One region of the Planktothricoides raciborskii GIHE-MW2 genome, then DNA from elsewhere that is predicted to be linked to it. Evidence: riboswitches for the same ligand, from Rfam matches in the RefSeq annotation. Region 1 holds a riboswitch; the other holds the start of a gene.

What was found. Region 1 has a riboswitch for cyclic di-AMP ahead of ntrB (nitrate ABC transporter permease). Riboswitches for the same ligand answer to the same signal wherever they lie in the genome.
Region 2: another riboswitch for cyclic di-AMP. It lies ahead of ABWT76_RS10285 (ArsB/NhaD family transporter); the one in region 1 lies ahead of ntrB (nitrate ABC transporter permease).

The regions. Positions count from the first base shown of each region.
Region 1 covers NZ_CP159837.1:7,127,873-7,135,832, reverse strand. Annotated here, with positions in the region: gene ABWT76_RS30300 (ABC transporter ATP-binding protein) at 103-930, opposite strand; gene ABWT76_RS30295 (CmpA/NrtA family ABC transporter substrate-binding protein) at 989-2,383, opposite strand; gene ntrB (nitrate ABC transporter permease) at 2,399-3,205, opposite strand; cyclic di-AMP (ydaO/yuaA leader) riboswitch at 3,550-3,689, opposite strand; gene ABWT76_RS30285 (DUF433 domain-containing protein) at 4,025-4,318, shown strand; gene argC (N-acetyl-gamma-glutamyl-phosphate reductase) at 4,644-5,702, opposite strand; gene ribBA (bifunctional 3,4-dihydroxy-2-butanone-4-phosphate synthase/GTP cyclohydrolase II) at 5,972-7,663, shown strand; gene ABWT76_RS30270 (aspartate kinase) at 7,820-7,960, shown strand, end outside.
Region 2 covers NZ_CP159837.1:2,460,935-2,468,894, reverse strand. Annotated here, with positions in the region: gene ABWT76_RS10300 (hypothetical protein) at 1-73, opposite strand, end outside; gene ABWT76_RS10295 (RNA-binding S4 domain-containing protein) at 333-539, shown strand; gene ABWT76_RS10290 (LD-carboxypeptidase) at 579-1,637, opposite strand; gene ABWT76_RS10285 (ArsB/NhaD family transporter) at 1,777-3,123, opposite strand; cyclic di-AMP (ydaO/yuaA leader) riboswitch at 3,495-3,627, opposite strand; gene ABWT76_RS10280 (bifunctional sterol desaturase/short chain dehydrogenase) at 4,051-5,319, shown strand; gene ABWT76_RS10275 (cation:proton antiporter) at 5,603-7,687, shown strand; gene ABWT76_RS10270 (aminoglycoside phosphotransferase family protein) at 7,846-7,960, shown strand, end outside.

The DNA of each region.
Region 1 (7,960 bases):
GCATAGCGGGCGAGATAATTTGACCAATATCTCTTTGTCTCTTGGCGAGAGAAATATACCCGTTAAAAATAAAATATATTTCTCATCACCTATGAGCGGATTTTACTGATACATTTCCAGAAAATCTAAAGCCTGATTGCGTAATTCATAATATTCCGAGGTTTCCCGGATTTCATGGGCGTGCCTGGGGCGTGGTAAAGGAATATCCAGCACTTTACCAATAGTAGCATTAGGGCCATTACTCATCATCACCACCCGGTCAGACATAAAAATCGCCTCATCTACATCATGGGTAATCATCATTACCGCTTGACGATGATTTTCCCAAATCTCAATCACCTGTTGTTGTAATTTAGGCCGAGTTAAGGCATCTAAAGCCCCAAAAGGTTCATCTAATAATAATAATTTAGGGCGGGTGGCTAAAGCCCGGGCAACTCCTACCCTTTGTTTCATTCCCCCGGAAAGTTCATGGGGATATTTATCCGCCGCCGCCGTCAGATTTACCATTTCAATATGTTCATTGACAATGCTAATTTTTTCCGCTTTGCTGCTAGTTTTGAAAACCTCATCTACGGCTAATCTAATATTTTCTCTGACCGTTAACCAAGGCAGTAAGGCATAACCTTGAAACACCATCATTCTTTCGGCACCGGGCTTCCGAATCATTTTCCCTTCAAGGGTGACAAGTCCTGATGTGGGTTTTTCTAAACCAGCCACAATCCTGACTAATGTTGATTTTCCACAGCCAGAGTGACCAATGACCGAGACATATTCTTTGTTACCAACGGTTAAATTAATGCCATTTAACACCACAAATTCACTGCCATCTGCTTTTTTAAAGCTTTTAACTACATTTGAAATCACGAGAAAATCTTGGGCGTTGGCGTTGGGGGAGTTGTTAATTAGTTGATTTTCTGATGGTGATACCATGTCGGAATTCCTCTTGATTAAAGATTGCTTAATTTTTGATTAAATATTGTCGATCGCATTAAGCCAACCCGTAAATTTGGGGGCGGTTGGCACGAATTTCAAAGCTGTTAATATATTGGGTGGGCTGACTGGGATCAAAGGGTTTGCCATCAATAAATGCTTCTCCTGAAACAGTTTTATAGTTGTCTGAGGGACATTGAATTCCCATTTCGTTGGCGATCGCTCGATATAAGTCCGTTTGCCAAGCTTGTTTGGCAATTTCTTCAGCATTTTTGGGAAATTCGGGAATTTGTCCCCAGCGGTGGGCTTGAGTCATTAACCACAAACTATCGGATTGCCACAGAAAGGTAGAATGATCGTTTTTAATGGCGGAAACTTCGGTCGGTAAATCAAAAAAGAGGGTGGTTTCTGGGCTATTTTTGATGCGGGTTTGCCGATCAAAACCGCCGTAATTATAACTACCCACAATTCCCGGTTCAGTATATTTAATGTTTGCTCCGGTAAAGGAACGCTGAGAAATAATTTGTGCCACTTCTTGTTTGTTTTCTGGTTTACTGCAATATTGACAGGCTTCAATCATGGCTTTAACTAAGGAGCGGTAAGTTTTGGGATTATCTTGAATAAAAGATTCTCTGACTGCTAAAAGGCGATCGGGATGTCCGCGCCAAATTTCCCGCCCTTGGGCAAAGGTAAAACCGACATTTTCGTTACCTGTAATGGCTCTGGTATTCCAAGGTTCAGCTACCATATAGGCTTGCATTGCACCCATGCGAATATTGCTCACCATTTGCGGTGGGGGAGTAATAATTAAACGTAATTCATCAATCGGATTTAATCCCACAGCAGCGATGAGATAGCGCACAAAATATTCATAAATGGCTGAACTTTGTACCACTGCCCAGACTCGCTGATCGAGGGGTGATTTTTGCCAATAGTTGCGTAAATCTTGACCAAATGCATCTAAATTGCCGTTATAGCTATACCAGGGTCTAATTCCTGAGTCCCACAGTTGACGATTCATAGTGAGGCCATTGCCATGACGGTGAATTGTCATGGCGGCACAGAGGGGAAAATGACGTGCTCCTTCTGCACCCAATCTGGCATTAGTCACGGCACCAGAAACAACGGGGGAAGCATCTAAACGCCCAAAAATAATCCCATCTCTGGAGTTGCCCCAACTCGCTTCTCGGCTGAGGGTGACGTTTAAACCATATTTACGAAAGAAACCTTTTTGGTATGCGATCGCAAACGGGGCGCAATCATTAACCGGCACAAAACCAACGGTTAAATTAGGTTTTTCTAGGGTTTCTGGTTTAATAATTGGTTCTACAGCCAGGGCTTCTTCGGGAATATTTTGCTGAGTTTTCTTTTGACTACAGCTATTAAGAGCGATCGCCCCCGCTGTTCCCATTATTCCTTGGATAAATAACCGGCGATTGTAATAGTTTCTCATCAGTTTTTCCTCCGGTTAACTCCGTGCGGGACGATGGGTAATCATAATTTGTAATTTAGCCAGGGCATAATCCAGAATTAAGCCCGTGATCCCAATTACAAAGACGGCTAAAAACACGGAACTCACATTAAGACGATTCCATTCATCCCAGACAAAGAAACCAATCCCAATGCCCCCGGTGAGCATTTCTACGGCCACAATCACTAACCAAGCAATGCCTAAACTAATGCGTAACCCGGTGAAAATATAGGGTAAACTCGCTGGCAGCATCACGCTGACTAATTGTTTCCACCGAGGCATTTCTAACACTTCGGCGACTTCTAAATATTCTTTCGGAACGTTTTTTACCCCTTCAGCGGTATTGATAATGGTTGACCAGAGAGAGGTAATAAAAATCACAAAAATTGCTGAAGGTTCAGCGGCATTAAATATAGCTAGGGCGATCGGCAACCAAACCAGGGGCGAAACGGGTTTAAAGACTTGAATAATCGGGTTCAGAATTTGCCATGCAGTATGAGACATTCCAATTAAAAACCCAACGGGAATGGCTACGATCGCACCCAGCAGAAACCCGATACAAACTCGCCGTAAACTCGCTAAGAGTAGCCATCCTAAACCTAAATCACCGGGGCCTCGACGATAAAAAGGATTGAGAATAAAGTCCAAATTTTTTGCCAATGCTTCCGGGGGTGTGGGCATCATTTCCTGTCTGAATAAGGCAATAAGCCACCATAAAGCAATCACCCCCACAAAACCCACAATGGGTAATAAAAAATTGGAGTTATTGAAAAAATCCAGAAAAATGTTCTTCTTTGACTTCATAACCGCTCTCATTGTTGATGTTTTATTCAATTTATTAAATAAATAAAGCATTCCCAATTCAAAACAGTGAAGACCCAATGCCCCACTGAATCAAATCCAAACTAAATCAGGATTTTGCCCGATTTTTATCCAGGCAAAATTGAGAATTTTTTCATCCGAAAAAAACTCAAGCTTTTTTTTGGCTTAAGTTTGCATAAATTGTTGCCGCTCGGAAAATTAATTTCCAAGGGACGATAATTGATCAATGAAGTTAAACCTCAAAATCAAATAAAGGTAATCGAATGTAGAGAGTTGTCAAATTGGGAATACCTAAATGAAATTGAGACATGAAAAATGCTCATTCTTTAGTCTCCTCTCAATGCCTACGAGGTTAGCTGACGGGCTAGGACTGAGAGATGTCCCTCTTTACCTTTCCAGTAAAGATAAGCCCCTAATTTGGTTCCCCCGTTTCTGTGCCATCAAGTTGATTGAGTAATTACTCTGGCTTGATTTACCCAGAATTAGGCTGACTCACTCTAAAAATAGAGTATATCATACTCCTTGGATTTTTGGTATAGAGGGGAGGAAGATTTCTCAGGAAAAGACTTTTCTAGTTGTTAGGGCGATCGTAGTAAGGCATTTTTTAGCGGCGCTGCTTCGCGAGTGCGATCGCCCATTAATCGTCTAATTCTGAGAGAATAAAATTCAGGTGGGAAAGCATAGAAACCAGATTAACTAGGGAATTGTTCGCAAACTAGGCAATGTCAATATAGATTCTTCCTCAGAATATCCCTCACTGCTAGACTAAAGAAAAAATCAGTAAATAGATAAATTTGTCCTATGCCAACTCAAACCCTCTCACGGTATGTTAATCGCAACTCTGAGATTCTAGGCGGAGAACCAATTATCATAGGTACTCGGACATCGGTTCGCGCTATTGTTGGTCTATGGCGGATGGGTATTATGCCAGAAGAGATTCTTAACCATTTACCTCATCTGACTTTGGCGCAAGTTTTTGATGCTTTGAGTTTTTATCTAGATAATCAAGCAGAGATTAATGAGTACATTGATAAAAATCGAGTTCCTGATGAATTAGTACATCCTTCTGTAGCATCCGTTTTGAGAAATATGTAGGGTGGGCAAAATGCAAGCCCACCCTACTATTGTTTACTATTATTTAGAAAGATTACAGCGCAAATCTGCCGCGAGTAAACCACAAATATCTAGGGGCGAACCACGACCGCAGACAAATTATTGCTGAAAATATTGTAAGGGAGAAGCATTCCGGCAGTGTACGGGCGTGATCTTTCCGGCAGATAATTTATTGCTTAGAATATTGTAGGGGCGAATGGCCATTCGCCCCTACTGCCGGAAAGATCACGCCCCTACCGGAAAGATCACGCCCCTACCGGAAAGATCACGCCCTACCGTAGTTCAGTAAGAAAGAAAACCGCTGTAATTAAGGATAAAAGCCCAATTTCGGCAAACCGAGGGTTTCATCCCAACCCATCATCAGGTTCAAACATTGCACCGCTTGACCCGCTTGCCCCTTAATTAAGTTATCGATCGCCGACATAACGATCACACGGTCGGTACGCTGATCCACTTCGATGCCGATATAGCACATATTGCTACTGCAAGCCCATTTAGTTTGGGGATAAATCCCATTAGGCAGAATCGTCACCCAGGGACAATTCCGGTAAAACGCCTTATAAATCGTCGCCAAATCTTCCCGCACCAATCCTGGATCCCGCAAAGTAGCGTAAACCGTGGCCAAGATACCCCGCACCATTGGCATCAGGTGAGGGGTAAACTGGACTAACACCTCATGTCCGGCCAAATCACTGCAAATTTGCTCAATTTCTGGGGTGTGGCGGTGCCGAGTCACCCCATAAGCGGCGATGGAACTATCCGCTTCCGCTAGTAACATATTAGTTTTCGCCTGTCTACCACCCCCCGAAGTGCCGGACTTGGCATCGATCACCGCCGTTTCTGGGATAATCATCCCCTGTTTGAGTAGCGGGGCTAAAGCCAGTAAGCTGGCGGTAGGATAACAACCGGGACAACCGACTAACTTGGCGTCTTTAATGCGATCGCGATACAGTTCCGGTAAACCATAGACCGCCGTTGCTGCCACATCTCCATCGGTGCGATCGCCCCCATACCAAGCCTTGTAAGTTTCTAAGTTACTAAATCGGTAATCAGCCGACAAATCCAACACCTTGCAGCCTCTTTGAATCAGGGTGGGCGTCATCTCACAAGCCAAACCATTGGGCAACGAAAGAAACACCACATCACATTGAGCCGCGATCGCCTCTGGATCCACTGGAGCAATCACCAAATCTGTCGCATGACTCAAATGGGGATAAATATCGGAAAATGGCTTCCCGGCACTACTATCTCCCCCCAAATAAACCACCTTCACCCCTGGGTGATCCATCAGCAGTCGCACCAACTGCACGCCACCATACCCAGATGCTCCGACAATTCCCACCGACACTGGCTTAGAATCACCCATATCACTTCTCCTAATCAAGACCTATCGAGATTTCTGGTATTTTTGCTCAAATCTTGCCGAGCAAAGCCCAATGCTGCATTGTAGTATCAAAATTCTGATTTAGCGGTAGTAGAATTACCGATTTTATGAGCAATCTAAACATCTGGAAATCTTGACAACCCATAAAAACCGCTCTTTCCGGTTTCTGAGAGCGAGGGAATCGCCCTAAACTCGGTACAATTTAAACATCAGTGCCAAAAAAATTATTGTTTACTTGCTTTACTTTCATCGTGGAATCGTCTGAAAACGCTTCAAAACAAAACTTTGTCTTTGACTCTGTAGAATCTGCCCTCGCAGAGATCAAAGCGGGACGCCTCGTGGTTGTGGTCGATGATGAAGGCCGAGAAAATGAAGGGGATCTCATTGGTGCCGCTCAGTTTACCACCCCAGACACCATCAACTTTATGGCGGTACATGGTCGTGGTCTAATCTGTTTAGCCACAACGGGCGATCGCCTGGATCAACTTGACCTACCCTTAATGGTCACAAACAACACCGAAAGCAATCAAACTGCCTTCACCGTCAGTATTGATGGCTCTCCCAGCTTAGGCGTCACCACCGGCATCTCCGCTGAAGACCGTGCTCGCACCATCCAAGCGGTGATTAATCCCAACACCAAACCCTCTGACTTACGTCGTCCCGGTCATATCTTTCCCCTGCGAGCTAGGGAAGGCGGCGTCTTAAAACGGGCAGGTCATACGGAAGCAGCCGTGGATCTGGCTCGCATGGCTGGATTATACCCAGCAGGAGTCATCTGCGAAATTCAAAATCCTGACGGCTCAATGGCTCGGTTGCCAGAACTCATCGAATATAGCAAAACCCACAAGCTAAAAATTATCAGCATTGCTGATTTAATTAGCTATCGACTCAAACACGAAAGGTTTATCGTCCGGGAAACCGTCGCCGCTTTGCCCACCGAATTTGGTCAATTCCAAATCTATGGCTACCGTAACATCTTAGACAACTCCGAGCACGTCGCCATTGTCAAAGGCGACCTCGCTGATTTTCACAACCAACCTGTCATGGTGCGAGTGCATTCGGAATGTTTAACCGGGGATGCCTTGGGTTCTCTGCGTTGTGACTGTCGGATGCAGTTACAAGCTGCCCTGAAAATGATTGAAAATGCCGGTCAAGGGGTGGTGCTATATTTGCGCCAAGAAGGGCGCGGCATTGGTTTAATCAATAAACTCAAGGCGTACTCCCTTCAAGATACGGGTTTAGATACCGTAGAAGCCAATGAACGCTTAGGATTTCCGGCGGATCTGCGTAACTATGGCGTCGGCGCCCAAATGCTCAATGATTTGGGCATTTCTCAAATTAAATTGATTACCAACAATCCCCGCAAAATTGCTGGCTTGAAAGGCTATGGTTTGGAAATTGTTGATCGCGTCCCCTTATTAATTGAATCCAACCCATATAACTGTCTCTATCTCGCCACCAAAGCGGAAAAACTGGGTCATATGCTCTTGCAGACCTATTTAGTCACCGTTGCCTTGCATTGGCCTAGTTATTCTCTAACCTTAGAACAACGGTATCAATACCTGGAAAAATTACGTTCTTTAGCGGAAGAAGAACATTTATTAATCCAAGAGGAGAAACGACCTGTCACCGTAGCAGTGTTTGGTCGCCCTGAATTTACCGTTCACTTTGGTTTCGATCAACCCAAACTAGCGGCACCGGATTGGTATAAACACCCAGAACATCCTTATATCAAAGCCATCTCGGAAATTCTCGATGCTTTGACCACTTGGCCTCGTCTGGATCGCCTGGAATTTCTCATTTCTTCCGGGGTCGATCCCCTGACAAATTTGGGGGTGGATCTCAACCGTCAAACCTTCCCCCTGAGTAAATTACCCTCTTCCTTATGCCAAAACCTGGCATTGCAAACAATTTATAGCTTTTCTGTGGGTAATAAGCCGTAATTTGTTATTTGTTATTTGTTATTTAAATAAAAAAATCACAAATAACAAATAACAAATAATTTTCGTTAAGAAAACATCAGAATCTCTGTGTGCTGCACGTGATTATTGAATATATTAATCATGCTAAGATAAGCAACTTTTCTGGAGTGGCAAAATATGGCCTTAATTGTCCAAAAATATGGTGGTACATCCGTTGGATCAGTGGAACGCATCCAAGCGGTGGCTCAAAGAGTCGTGAATACAGTGCAAGCGGGTAACTCCGTGGTCGTGGTCGTTTCCGCAATGGGGAAGACCACG
Region 2 (7,960 bases), 2.5 Mb from region 1:
GTTGAGGTTGGGTTTGGGTTTGGGTTTGGGTTTGGGCTTGGGTTTCGGTTTCTTTCGAGGTTTGGTTAATCATAAAATGTCTTTGCTTGAAATCGTTAATTACATATTCAGGCTAATTAGGCAGCTTTCAGGATAAATTCATGCCAGTTTTTAAGCTGTCACTGTTGGCGAACATCTCCAGGTAAGGTTTTTTGTACTATCTAAAATCCGAAATAATCACTGGTGGGAATGTAGTAGGGTGGCATTGGGGCAAAAAATTCCGATTCCCGTGGTAAAAGCGATTGGACAAAAGTGATACGATCGCACTGATCTAATCATTTCAGAGGGACTTTATGGCCACAAACAGCAAAACTATTACCCTGAGTCAATTTTTAAAGTTCATGGGTATTGCCGATACCGGAGGACAGGCAAAAATGATGATTCAATCGGGGGAGGTTCTGGTCAATGGTGTGGTTGATACCCGACGAGGCAGACAATTAGTGACAGGCGATCGCGTGACGGTGGGTTCACAAACTTTTGAGGTTGATGTGAATCAATAGTAAGGCGATAGATTGTTTCTTTTCTACCTGCTTAATTTATTATATCACGGCGGACTCTAACATTCGGATGGTGGCGTTATTTGCATCAATTTCCACGGGAACACCAATGGGAATGGTAAATTTATCGGGAATATGTCCGATCGCCGACCCATACCAAGCGGGAATTCCTAACGGTTTGATGATATCCGATAAAACTTGGGGTAAAGTCAGGGAGGGATCGTCGTCTTCACCAGGGGTACAGTTGCGACATTGAGCAAAAATAAACCCAGAAATTTGATCGAGGATGCCCGCGATTTTTAGCTGAGTTAACATTCGGTCGATGCGGTAGATATCTTCGCCAATTTCTTCCACAAATAAAATGGTTTGATTCCAGTCCGGTAAATAAGGAGAACCCACCATTGAAGTCAGGACGGATAAGTTACCACCCACAATCCGTCCGGTGGCTTTTCCAGGGGCGATCGCCTCCCCAGAAATTCTCACCGGATTGACCATTTTCACCGCCCCCCCATTAAATAGAATCCGTTGGAAATATTCTAAAGAAAACTGATTCCATTCAGAAGTGCCCACCGGCCCATGAAAAGTCACCATGCCACTGCGGGCATAAATCGCCAATAATAAGGAAGTAATATCGCTATATCCCATAATAATTTTGGGATTTTGGCGAATTAAATTATAGTCCAACAAGGGCAAAATTCGATGGCAACCCCAACCCCCCCGCAGGGTTAACAAGGCTTTGACGGAATCATCCGCAAACATAGCCTGAATATCCGCAGCGCGATCGCGGTCTTTCCCGGCTAAATAACCGTATTCATCTAAAATATGCGCCCCACGCTTCACCTTTAATCCCAACTTGGCTAAGGCTTTTTCCGTATATTCAACATCTTCTAAATCCACCGGACTCGCGGGATTAATTAAACCAACCGTATCCCCGACTTTTAGTTTTGGCGGTTTCAGGATATGGTCAGGCATATTGTCAGGCATAGTATCAGGCAATGACTGATCTGTGGCAGCAGCAGGCAGTTTAGTTGCCAACAAAGATAGTCCCAAAAAATGAAAAAATTGACGGCGATTATAAATTCCTTGAGACAGTTTAAACATAAAATTAATCCTGTAATTATGAGGAGAGAGAATAGAGGAGAGAGGAGAAGTGAAAAGTAAAAATTTCAATGAAATATCACCATTTCCTCTATTTTCTATGCTCTATCCTTTATGTTTTATCCTCTATCCTCCCATTTGACTATGACAATAACCCCGCAATAAAGATGGCGGAAATAATTAACTGCACTGCCATCATAGGCAAACCGTAGCGCAGAAACTTATGAAAAGAAATCTCCCGACCATGTTGTTCGGAAATACCCGCAGCAACAATATTAGAAGAAGCTCCCACCAAAGTGCCATTTCCCCCTAAAGTTGCCCCAAACATCATGGCATAAAATAAGGGTAAAACTTCGGGAGGAAAATTACCGGAAAAGTTGGGATCGAGAATTTCTGGCCCGACCATGCCAATATTGACGATATATTGTTTCAGCAGGGGAACCATTGCCACTACCAAAGGAATATTGGGAATCACACTAGATAATATCCCGACTATAAACACTAAGATTAATGACCCCAGAGCGATATTATTCCCGATCACAGCCGCTAAAATTTTAGCCAGTTGACTGGTGACTCCGGTTTTTTCTAATCCACCAATTAAGACAAAGGTGGACATGAAAAATATTAGGGTACTCCAGTCTACATCTCGGAGGATATTATGCACTGTGTCAATTTTAGTTTGATGGGCTAATAGTAGGGCTAAACTTGCGCCTAAGAGGGCAACAGATGCGGGGTCAATGGGAATGGGTAAAGATTCTCCAATTACAAAGAAAGTTAAGACGATCCCCACGATCACTCCGCCTAACATTAACACCTTGGGATGATTAATTTTCGGATGGGGTAAGTCCTCTAAGTGTTCAAATTTTGTCTGCCAGATTTTCCGAAATAGAAAAGGAGCGATCGCCAATACGGACAAAACTGCCAGCAGTCCGCCAAAACTTAGTTTAACTAAATATTGATTAAAGCTCATATTAATCGAACTGCCGACAATAAATGTCGCTGGGTCGCCCACCAATGTCAATAAACCGGCACTATTTGCGACAAAGACCATTAATATGAGTAATGGCACAAAATCTACCCCAATTTCCTGAGCCATTGGCGGAATTAAAGGCGCTAACAACATCACCGTTGTGGCATTGGGTAAAACCGCACAAATGGGGGTGGTAATGCCGATGACTGCGAGTAATAAAACCTTGCCACTGCCTTTGGCAATCATTACCATTTGAGTGGCGATATATTCAAATACTTTCGTTGGTTCAAACGCCCGAACTAAGACCATCACCCCAAAAAAAAGCGCCAAAGTTGCATAGCTTTGGGTAATGTAACTCATCGCTTCTTTCAGGGTCATTACATGGGCAAAGACCAAAATTAATGCTCCCAATAAAGCGGCCACTGTCAGATGGATTTTTTCTGAAATAATAATCCCAATGACCCCAAGAAACGTGGCTAGGGATATCACCGCTGGTAAATTCATTTCTATAAAGTTCATAAATTATGCTCCGCTGTGATGAGTGCATGATTGGCTGACTAGAAAAACCCCCAGTCTCAACCTGTTGGCGAAAACGCGAAAATTAGCCATAATTGTTTAATCATCATTTTCTAGGTATTGATTCAATTCAATGATTGGATCCACAAATATTTGTGCATTTTGTTCTAAACAATATGTTGACTTTAAGCCGGTCTGTTTAACTCTAATCTCCTGACCAGATCGCTAATCTTCAGAAATATTGCTAGGCTTTTCATTTTTTGATGTAAAAATCATAAATTGACTCCAATTCAATCCAGTTTAGGTTTACAGCGTCGTCATTATTTACTGAGTCACTGAATGAAGTCAAAACATTTTTTTAAATGCTGATTCACCAGTCCTCTCCCAATGCCGCCGGGGTTAGCTGACGGGCTAGAAATGAGAGTTTTTCTTCTCTAAATACTTGAAATATTAGAGATACGCCCCAAGGTTGGTTCCCCCGTTTCCTCTCCTTGGCGTTCAGATTTTTCAAAGCTAAGGAACTAGGCTGACTTATTCTGTTTACTTAGGGGATAAGTCTAGCATAAAAAAATTTTTTTTTCAACATAACTTCAATCCAATGGTGTTTTGGCTTTTCTTTAAATTTAGAAGCGTGGGCAAGATTTTGCCCATATAGTAAATTGATTAAGAGCAATTCTCAAGTAAGTCAGGATGAATCGCGGCTGGTTTTACTAGATAGACAAGAAAGCTTTCATCCTGGATCGATCCCCCCACGCCCGCTTAAAAAGGGGCTTTTTGGAATGAAAGCAAGAAGTCTAATATTCGACGCCGAATCCCCTCTAGCTTTCTGATTTACCCGGAAATTTGGCTTTTCCTATCAATGATTTCAAGTTTGACTGTAAAGTTGTGTAAAGACCTTGTTTCAATGTTTGAATTTGGAAGTGCATAAAAATGATGAATTTTTGGATCGTCAGCGCCAGTTGGGGTTTCGGTTCGGTTTTGTTCGCGGAACTGGTGCGAGACCTTTATCACTTTGTCAGCCATATTTTTCCCCCTCTGTATCGCTTGCACGTCTGGCATCATCGGGTTTTTCGTCCGGATCTGACGCCGGTTAGCGAGCGAATTTATCGCGACGCCCACTGGCGCAATGATGTGCCAGAAGCTTTGGTGATGCTGAGTTTTGGCCTATTTTTGTGGGTGGTGGCGCATTTTGCTGCCCCAGAACACCAATGGTTTGCCCTGGTGGGTTGTTTGTACACTTTGAGTTTTTTGGCAAGCGCGATCGCCCGGGGAATGGGGTTAGAAGGGGCCGATGAATTGACGGATTTAACCCATACTCCTGGGCCATTTCTTGCCCCACCGTCTCACTGGTTGGTCAATCGAACTTATCACTGGCGACATCATTTTGATAACCAAAATGCTTATTTTTGCGGTACTTTAACTTTGGTGGATCGAATCATGGGCACAGCACTTTCTTTGAAGGGGAAAACGATCGCCGTTACTGGGGCTTCTGGAACTTTGGGGCGATCGCTCTTATTTCAGTTACAAAAAGCGGGGGCAAAAGTCATCGCCCTGACTTCTAGCAATCAAACCCTGACTCTGAATATTAATGGGGAAGAATTGCCGATAAAAACGATTTCTTGGCAAGCGGGTCAAGAATCCGAGTTAGCCAAAGTATTAGAAAAAGTGGATATTTTGGTAATCAATCACGGCATGAATGTTCATGGGGAAAGAACCCCAGAAGCGATCGCGCAATGTTATGAAATTAACGCCTTTTCCGCTTGGCGACTCCTGGAACTATTTCTCACCACGGTGAAAACTAATGAAGATATTGCCCGCAAAGAAATTTGGGTGAATACTTCTGAAGCGGAATCAAATCCTGCGTTTAGTCCCTTATATGAACTCAGCAAACGCACCCTGGGGGACTTAGTAACCCTGCGGCGTTTAGACAGTCCTTGCGTGATTCGCAAACTAATTCTTGGCCCGTTTAAAAGTAACCTCAATCCTATTGGCATTATGTCAGCGGACTGGGTAGCCAAACAAATCGTGAAACAGGCGATCGCGGATACTCGGAATATCATTGTCACCATCAATCCTTTGACCTTTATCACCTTTCCCATCAAAGAATTTTTTGTCAGCACCTACTTTAAACTCTTCACCCGGAAAGCCGCCAAAGTGACAACTGCCGATGAAACTAACCCAGTCAAAATTACTCCGTAGAATTGTAGGTGACAGAGGAACTAAGTTTCTCTTATAGAAATAACCCAGTAGGGGTTTGGATATGCAAACCCCTACATTAGAATTATTGCAAAAGTATCGTTCATCCGGTGGCGGTTTGAAGGGGGTAGTAAAATAAAGGTCTAATCAAAAAAATTAGCCTATTAATAATTAACAAAAAGCTATAAAAAATCAAGATAACATTGTCAAAAAATAAATAATATGTTATAAAATAACAATAATAATGGTAAAAACCAAAACTGGGAACTTAACAAGGAATTAACTGATGAGTAATTTTTGGCAGTTAATAGCAAGCAACACCAACGGGTTCCCAACGATTTTTGTGGGAACTCCCTTAGCGCAAGTTTTGGCGCAAATTTTATCCGATCCCATCAAAGACCCGGTGGCGATTTTCCTGATCATCATGGCGATGATGCTGATCGCTCCCCTGGTATTTGAACGATTAAAATTACCGGGTATTGTGGGCTTAATTTTGGCGGGAATAGTTATCGGGCCTTATGGGTTAGGATTACTCGCAAGAGATAGCACCATCATTTTATTAGGCACCGTAGGATTGCTATTTCTGATGTTTTTAGCCGGTCTAGAAACTAGCTTAGACGATCTGAAATTAAATGCCGATAAAGCCATTATTTTCGGCTTGGCAACTTTCTCAATTCCGATGGTTTTGGGGACAGTGGCGATGCTGTTACTGGGATATGGTTGGTTGGCGGCAATTTTGGTGGCTTCTTGCTTTGCTTCCCATACCCTGCTGGCTTTGCCGGTGGCTAGTCGTTTGGGCATTATGCGGACTCCAGCAGTGACAGCCACTTTAGGCGGAACGCTGATTACGAACGTTTTGGCTTTGTTAGTTTTGGCGGTGATTGTTAAAGCGAAGGCGGGCAATTTAACTCTGAGTTTTTGGTTGTTTCTCATTCCCGCTTTAGCCATTTATACTGTGACAACTTTGTGGGGAGTGCCGAAAATTGGCCGCTGGTTTTTCCGCAGGTTTGGCCATGATGAAGGGGCAGAATTTACGTTTGTTATGGCTACGTTATTTATCGTGTCTTATTTGGCTCAGTTGATTGAAATTGAGGCAATTATTGGGGCTTTTTTGGCGGGAGTTGCCATTACTAAAATTATCCCTAATTTAAGTCCTTTGATGAATCGAATTCAGTTTATCGGCAATACGCTATTTGTGCCGTTTTTCCTGATTTCGGTGGGAATGTTAATTGACCCGATGATTCTGATTAAAGAACCGCGATCGCTCTTAGTGGCAGCGGTAATGATTGGGGCAGAATTGCTGGCAAAATATTTGGCTGCTTGGGGTTCAGGAAAGTTTTTTGGCTGGAAGTTTCCCGAAATAATGGTGATGTTTGGTCTTTCCGGTGCTCAAGCGGCGGCTACTTTGGCCGCAATTACGGTGGCGTATAAAATTGAATTAGTAGATCAATTAACGGTAAATGGAATTATTGGCATGATTCTATTTACTTGCGTCGGTTCTCCTTGGGTGATTGCTCGGTGGGGCAAAGAGGTTAAACCAGAGGAAAAGGTGGTCAGCGACAAACAGCAAAATTTGTCCGACCGGGTTTTAGTTCCAGTGGCTAACCCTAATACGGAAGATAATTTATTGCAGTTGGCAATTTTGCTGACGAAAAAATCTAAAGGTACGTTGCTACCTCTGCACGTTCTTTCTGATAAAAACGACAGGATTTCTCCCCAAGCTAGAATTAAGCAGAGTCAGTTATTGGCGATCGCGGAACAAGCTGCTCATGCAGCCACAGTTAAGGTTGAACCCATTGGTCGCATTGATGCGGCGATCGCTCGCGGAATTGTTCGCAGTGCCACAGAACATAATGCTAGTTTGGTGATTTGTGGGTGGAAAGGCTATTCCACTTATAAGGAAAATTTTTTTGGTAGCACGATCGATAAAATTGTCCGGCGATCGCCTGTCCCGGTTTTAATTACTCGTTGTCCCCAACCGATTAAGAATATTGCCCGAGTCTTTTTAGCGTTAACTCAGACCGAAACTGTATCCTGGGAATTCCAACAAACTTTAGAAATTGCTAAAACCATCGCCGCCGAACTCAAGGCCAAAATTCATTTGTTAATCATCGTTACTGGGGCATCCAATCCAGATTTTTCTTTGGCAACTTTAGGCTTGAGTGAGAATACGCCCATCCAAGAAATCCAGGACAATTTTGTCATGAAAGTTACGAGAATGCTGACCGCTGATGATTTATTAATCTTAACTTCCGGCACCCATCAGTATCATGCGTTTGGATTATCCAATGGATTAGTCGAACCAGAGGCGATCGTCCGCCTTAAACCAGATATTGCCACCATTGTGGTTCATTTTCCTAATCTCAATTAGAAATCAATTTTTGATCCAGGGGAAATCATGCTTTTATTGGCCAAAAAATGCTATATATATAATATTGGCCTAATTCCTGGGAATCCTATCTGGGTGACAAGCCAATTTGCCAAAAACCCAGTTTATTGGGGTATAATCTGTAACTCGCTTTACGATCAATGCAAAAATCTAGATTATCAGCGTTTTTCGGGGATTTATCGGCGCAAAAATCAGGGCATCAATTGACAAAAATTTTACCGAATCAGCCAACAGCAAATTTAGGTAATTTATTGC